Regions from separate parts of the Exiguobacterium sp. s57 genome, predicted to be linked through region 2. Evidence: riboswitches for the same ligand, from Rfam matches in the RefSeq annotation. Region 2 holds a riboswitch; the other holds the start of a gene.
The links. Region 2 has a riboswitch for FMN ahead of ribD (bifunctional diaminohydroxyphosphoribosylaminopyrimidine deaminase/5-amino-6-(5-phosphoribosylamino)uracil reductase RibD). Riboswitches for the same ligand answer to the same signal wherever they lie in the genome.

Region 1: another riboswitch for FMN. It lies ahead of KNO98_RS04605 (ECF transporter S component); the one in region 2 lies ahead of ribD (bifunctional diaminohydroxyphosphoribosylaminopyrimidine deaminase/5-amino-6-(5-phosphoribosylamino)uracil reductase RibD).

Annotation. Positions count from the first base shown of each region.
Region 1 covers NZ_JACSKR010000001.1:900,326-903,731, forward strand. The annotation lists gene KNO98_RS04590 (NAD(P)/FAD-dependent oxidoreductase) at 1-209, shown strand, start outside; gene KNO98_RS04595 (Rossmann-fold NAD(P)-binding domain-containing protein) at 249-1,103, opposite strand; gene KNO98_RS04600 (HesB/IscA family protein) at 1,216-1,572, opposite strand; FMN riboswitch at 1,670-1,812, shown strand; gene KNO98_RS04605 (ECF transporter S component) at 1,976-2,563, shown strand; gene KNO98_RS04610 (nucleotidyltransferase family protein) at 2,632-3,204, shown strand; gene KNO98_RS04615 (NupC/NupG family nucleoside CNT transporter) at 3,244-3,406, opposite strand, start outside.
Region 2 covers NZ_JACSKR010000001.1:1,115,062-1,118,467, reverse strand. The annotation lists gene KNO98_RS05710 (undecaprenyl-diphosphate phosphatase) at 64-876, shown strand; FMN riboswitch at 957-1,099, shown strand; gene ribD (bifunctional diaminohydroxyphosphoribosylaminopyrimidine deaminase/5-amino-6-(5-phosphoribosylamino)uracil reductase RibD) at 1,252-2,316, shown strand; gene ribE (riboflavin synthase) at 2,316-2,957, shown strand; gene ribB (3,4-dihydroxy-2-butanone-4-phosphate synthase) at 2,957-3,406, shown strand, end outside.

The DNA.
Region 1 (3,406 bases), 210 kb from region 2:
AAAAAAACACGATCCGTGTCGACTCGCGCATGGAGACGACCGTAGCCGGCATCTTCGCTTGCGGTGATATCGCCACATACGAAGGAAAAGTGAAATTGATCGCGACCGGTTTCGGTGAAGCTCCAATTGCCATCAACCAAGTGAAGCAACTTGTGGACCCGACCGCTCGTCATCCACAACACTCGACGTCTGTATTTGCCGGGAAATAATGTTAAATCCTCTGTGGATATGCCCACAGAGGATTTTTTTCATTTCCGCATTGTCTGGAGAATGACTCGGTCGATCCAATCATCGAGTTGTGTGAACACATAGCCCGCCTTCTTCGCTTCGGCAATCGACATATAGTAGTCGACATCCGAATCATACGGGGAAGACTCTCCGTCTTTTATAATTTGAACGGTTTTTCCGACGTGTTGACCAATTCGTTCCATCAACGCTCCTATGGAAATAAGGCCATCACTCGCTGCATTGAATGGACCAGTGACGTTTGCACGTCCTACCCATTCCAAAAAGCCTGCTGCTTCCGCGCTCGAGATGAATCCCATCCTCGCTTCCGGGTGATGCAGAACGACCGGTTCTTCATTTCGGATCGCATCTACATAAAATTTGAGTCGATCCGTATAGTCATCCGGACCTAAAACGATGGGTAGGCGTACCGTCACCACCGGGAACGAGGCGCGATGGAAGAGAAACGATTCAGCTTCTCGTTTCCCTTGTCCATAATCGTGTTCCGCGTCTAAGTGATATTCATAATGAAGTGGATTAAAATCACTCTCATTTAAATCAGGCCCCGGTGCATACACCGACATCGTTGACGTCAGTACGTATTTCCCGACCTTTCCCATGAACGCATCTGATGCAATCTTCGCCTGATACGGTGTAAAACAAATATTGTCGTAGACGAGATCGTACCGTTCACGTGCTAAGTCTTTCAATGTCGCCACCGATTGACGATCTCCTTTGACGGACCGAATCCCTTCGGCTTCTGGTACTTGCAGTTGGCCCCTTGTCACAATCGTCACATCGTCCCCCGCTTCAGCAAGTCGCAGCGCGAGCCGTTTCCCGAAATAGCGTGATCCTCCAAAAATCAATACTTTCCTCATCACTCTAGCCCCCTTTGATACGATTCTCTTTCCTACATTCCCTTTCCCTGCCGTTCCGTAACTGCTCGAATCGCACAAAAAAAAGACTATGGCGTTCCATAGTCTAAACTAGTTAGCAATCTCCTGGTGTCCCGGCATTCGTCGCCGTCCGGAAACTCGAACCGCAGCCACATGTTGCGATGGCATTCGGGTTTTTAATCGTGAAGCCCCCACCGAGCATCGACTGCTTGTAGTCAATCTCGAGTCCGTCGACGACTCCATGGTCTGCTTCAGCGACGATGACGCGGACGCCGTGATGATCGAATTGAACATCTTTGTCCGTTTTTTCCTCGTCAAAGCCCATCCCGTAAGATAGTCCCGTACATCCACCACCTTGTACTTTTACTCGCAAGTATTGCGCTTCCGGGCGTTCGGCCTGTTTCATCATCTCTTGCACTTGAAGTGCGGCTGACTCTGTTAAATGAATCATTTGAACTCCTCCTTATATATCTTCATTTCAAGTCAATTGACTTGTAGTTTTGTGCATTTTCTTGTATAACTAAACTGTAACAAAAAAAATTAAATCGTTCCATCTTCGGGGCAGGGTGAAATTCCCGACCGGCGGTATTGAAGAATTGATTCTTCTCAGCCCGTGAGCGAGCAAGGCGTTGCTTGCTGATTTCGTGAGATTCGAAAGCCGACAGTATAGTCTGGATGGGAGAAGATGGCGGCATCCGACCGATATCCGGATGTTTTCTTTGACGTGGACTCTTCCACCTCGGAAAACATCTATTTCGTATGCGCGTAAACTCTCCCGATTGTCTCTAGTGCAATCGGGTTTTTATATGCGACGGGTGCCATTCATCGAGGAGCGACCTAAAGGAGAGATTCTGATGAAAACTACGCGCAATAAACGACTGACTACAATGGTGACGTTGGCGATGCTCGGGACGATTTCGTTCGTACTCATGCTATTCAACTTCCCGCTCCCATTCTTACCGCCATTCCTCAAAGTGGACTTTAGTGACATTCCCGCACTCATTGCCGGAATCGTCTTTTCCCCACTCGCAGGTGTCGTGGTCGTCGGATTGAAAAACGTCTTGTACTATGTCTTTAACGGTGGCGGTGTACCAGTCGGAGAAGTCGCAAACTTCTTCGCAGGTGTGGCCTTCATGTACCCAGTTGCTTGGTTCTACCACAAACGTAAGACGAACAAAGCACTCGCTTCTGGCTTACTCGCCGGAACAATTACGATGGCACTTAGCCTCGCCATTTTAAACTATCTTGTCATCTTGCCCGCCTATGCGTTCTTCTTCGGAATGGCAGACATGGCAGACCCGGCTGTGAAAACGGACCTTGTCCTTTACGGTATTTTACCGTTCAACTTGATTAAAGCGATCTTAATCAGCGCGCTCTTCGTCCCTCTTTTCATGAAATTGAAGCCGTGGATCGAACGTCAACGCGTCCAACTTCAAGCATAATCGATATACGAGCATCTAGGCTTTGCCTAGGTGCTTTTTTAACCGAAATTTAGGGAGGGCACTCCATGATGACTGACGAACAGAATTTGATTCATTTTTTTCAGCAAGATTCAGAACTCATGCAGCATCTCCATACTGTCGCCACCCTCAATCTACCGGATTGGTTGATTTGCGCGGGTTATATTCGCGCGAAAGTGTGGGACCATCTTCACGGATACGATACACCGACAGAGACGGATGACGTGGATGTGATTTATTTCGACCCGATTCATCCGGAAGAATCCATCGAAAAAAACTTAGAGCGGACGTTCTATCAACTGAACCCAAGCGTACCTTGGTCAGTCAAAAACCAAGCAAGAATGCATCATGTGAACCATCTCCCGCCGTACACTTCATCGACCGATGCACTCGCACACTTCCTCGAGACCGTGACAGCAGTCGGGGTGAGACTCAATTCAAATGACGAGCTCATCCTTGCCGCGCCATATGGGATTCAAGATTTGCTCAGTCTACAAGTGAAGCCAACACCGTTCTTTGAAGCAAACTCTTCAAACCATCCAATCTATTTGAAGCGACTAAAACAAAAAAACTGGCGCACCCAATGGCCGAACATCACACTTCTCCAATCATCTGTATACTAAAAAGCGACCACCGAAGTGATCGCTTTTTTCTTATACCGATTAGAGAAGAAGTCCAGCCAAAGTAGCTGACATCAAGTTTGCAAGCGTACCTGCGAGAATCGCGAGAACACCCATGCGTGCGATATCTCCACGACGGTTTGGTGCCATACCACCAAGACCACCGAGAAGGATTGCGAGTGATGAGATGTTTGCGAAACCACAA
Region 2 (3,406 bases):
ATGAAAGTCCGATTCTGCTAAAATAGCCGCATTGAGTGAAAAACAGAAAAGAGGATCATCACTATGACAGTTTGGTTATTTTATACGTTGCTTGGATTGATTCAAGGTTTCACTGAGCCGATTCCGATTTCATCGAGTGGACATCTCGTTATCTTTCAAGAACTATTTAACATCGACTTGCCGGGATTGTCATTTGAAGTTTTCGTAAACTTCGCTTCGCTTCTCGCTGTCTTAACGATTTATCGAAAGGATGTTGTTCGCCTCATCGTGAGTTTGTGGACCTTCTTATTCAAAAAAGATCGAACGGACGAGACGATGGTCGATGTGAAGTTCATCGGATTACTACTCGTTGCAACGGTGCCAGCCGGTGTCCTTGGTGTCCTTTTCGGGGACTGGATCGGAGAAGTGCTCGGTGGTGTGGCGACAGTCGGGTATACGCTCATCATCACGGGACTCGCCCTTTGGTTCATCCGAAACATGCGAGGGAACAAAGGAGACGGTGGCATCACGCTTCGTGACGCCGTATTGATCGGGCTCGCGCAAGCCGTGGCACTCATTCCGGGAATCAGTCGGTCCGGGGCGACGATTGTCATGGCTATGTTACTCGGCATCAAGCAAGAATCGGCACTTCGTTTCTCGTTCTTCCTGTTCATCCCAATCAGTCTTGGGACGATGATTTTGGATGGTCCGACGCTCTTTACGAATCCGGAGACGCGTGACTTGTTCGGTCCGCTCATCCTCGCATTCATCGCATCTTACGTGTTGACGGCCATTTCGTTGAAGTGGTTCCAACACATCATGGCGAAAGGCGAATTGAAATATTTCTCATATTATTGCTGGATTGTTGGACTTCTCGTCGTCCTCTTTCTCGCATAATCGGGACGCTACTCTCACGAGTGGCGTTTTTTGTTTTGCGTAATAAAAATAATTGCGATACAGTAAATCTGTACAAACAAATATTCCTTCGGGGTCGGGTGAAATTCCCAACCGGCGGTGATGGGCCCATGCCCTAAGTCCGTGACCCGGGCGCACGTGTGCGAACGGTGGATCTAGTGAGACTCTAGAGCCGACAGTATAGTCTGGATGGGAGAAGGAACAAAAAACAGGTCCGCGTGACCTGTGCTTCGTCGTACGCTTTTCTGTATAGAAAACGTTTATTTGGCTTTCCCAAAAGCGACGGAACCCTCCCACCAAGACCCTAAGGACCTTTCCTTAGGGTCTTTTGTTTGTACGGAAAAAGGAGGGAGAAAGATGAAACAGTACATGGAACAGGCCATTCAATTGGCCAAATCAGCCGATGGTCAAACCGGTGTCAATCCGCTCGTCGGCGCCGTGCTCGTCAAAGACGGACGCATCGTCGGAATGGGTGCCCATCTCAAGGCGGGCGAACCACATGCAGAGGTCCATGCCATCCGAATGGCTGGTCCCGCTGCATACGGGGCGACATTATATGTCACGCTCGAACCGTGCTCGCATCAAGGCAAGACGCCACCGTGCGCAGATCTGATCGTGGAATCGGGCATCAAACGTGTCATCGTCGCCATGAAGGATCCGAACCCGCTCGTTGCGGGCAATGGGATTATTCGTCTTCAAACGGCCGGTATCGAGATCGAAGTCGGTCTGCTTGAGGAGGAGGCGCGGGCATTGAATCCCGCGTTCTTGCGGTCGCTTGAGACGAAACGACCGTATGTCATCTTGAAGACGGCGACGAGCTTCGATGGGAAAGTCGCCTTGGAGACTGGAGAGAGTCAATGGGTGACAAGCCCGGAAGCCCGTCGTGATGTGCATGAACTACGTGCCACGGTCGATGCGATTTTGACTGGGATTGGCACGGTGCTTGCGGATGATCCGTCGCTCACGGTTCGATTGAATCATGAGACGCGTCAACCGAAACGGGTCGTGCTCGACCGAGACCTACGATTACCGTTCGCCAGTACGCTGGCCCGGACCGCAGAAGACGTCCCGGTGCTCCTCTTCACTTCGTCAGATGAAGCAGAGCGACGTGAACGCGCTCAAGCTGTCGGCGTCGAATTATTCGATTATACGTCGCTCGGTATGGTCCTCGAGACACTATACGCGAATGGAATCGGGCGTGTATTGATCGAGGCCGGTCCGACGCTCGTCACATCACTTCTTGACGGAGGCTACGTGGATGAATGGGTCGCCTATCAATCACCACGGGTGTTTGGCGGGAAACATGGCGTCTATCGCTCACAACAGGTTGGTTCGATTGAGGACATCTCCCGTTTTATGATTCATCAGGTCGAAACGGTCGGACCCGACTTGAAAGTCGTCCTTCGAAAGGGGGCGTTCTGATGTTCACGGGAATCGTCGAAGAAATCGGGTCGATCAAAGCGGTCAAGCGCAACGGGCCATCTTTACGACTCGTCTTGTCAGCTGAGAAGGTGCTCGATGATGTGAAGCTCGGGGACAGTATTGCCGTGAATGGGATCTGTCTCACGGTGACGACGTTCGATGACGCGACGTTCTCTGTCGATGTCATGCCGGAAACGTTGAAGGCGTCGAGTTTAGAAGGGGTCAAACCGGGAACACGTGTCAATCTCGAGCGGGCAATGCCGGCGAACGGACGATTCGGCGGACATTTCGTATCCGGCCATGTCGACGGGGTCGGACGAATCACGAAGAAACGACAGCTCGCGAATGCGGTGTATGTCGATATCCGATGTGAACGTGCGCTTCTCTCCTACATCGTACCGAAAGGATCGATTTCCGTAGACGGAACGAGCTTGACCGTGTTTGACGTGTCGGAGCGAGGATTCACACTATCGTTAATCCCACATACGTATAGCGAGACCGTCCTAGGAACGAAACAGACGGGTGATTTGGTCAATTTAGAATGTGATCTGTTAGCAAAATATATGGAAAAAGTAATCGGGCAGTCGAAGATGACACTCGAGTCGTTGGCGGAACAAGGATATGGAAAGGCGGGATGGTAATGTTTGATTCGATTGAACGGGCGCTGGAGGAATTGAGACGAGGACGTCCCATCATCGTCGTAGATGACGAGGACCGCGAGAATGAAGGAGATTTTGTCGTACTAGGAGACAAGATGACACCTGAGACGATGAACTTTTTGATTACGGAAGGGAAAGGGCTCGTTTGTAGCGCTGTCGCGGAAGAAGTGGCGGCACGTCTTGACCTTTCGCCGATGGTGACGAACAGTACGGACCCGCATGGTACAGCGTTTACGGTCAGTGTCGACCATATCGATTCGACGACCGGGATCTCGGCGAGGGAACGGGCTCACACTGTTCGTGAACTGGCGAACCCGTCTTCCCGTCCTTCCGACTTCCAGCGACCGGGGCATCTATTCCCGCTAATTGCGAAAAAAGGCGGCGTCTCGGTTCGCCGAGGTCATACCGAAGCTTCAGTTGATTTGGCGCGT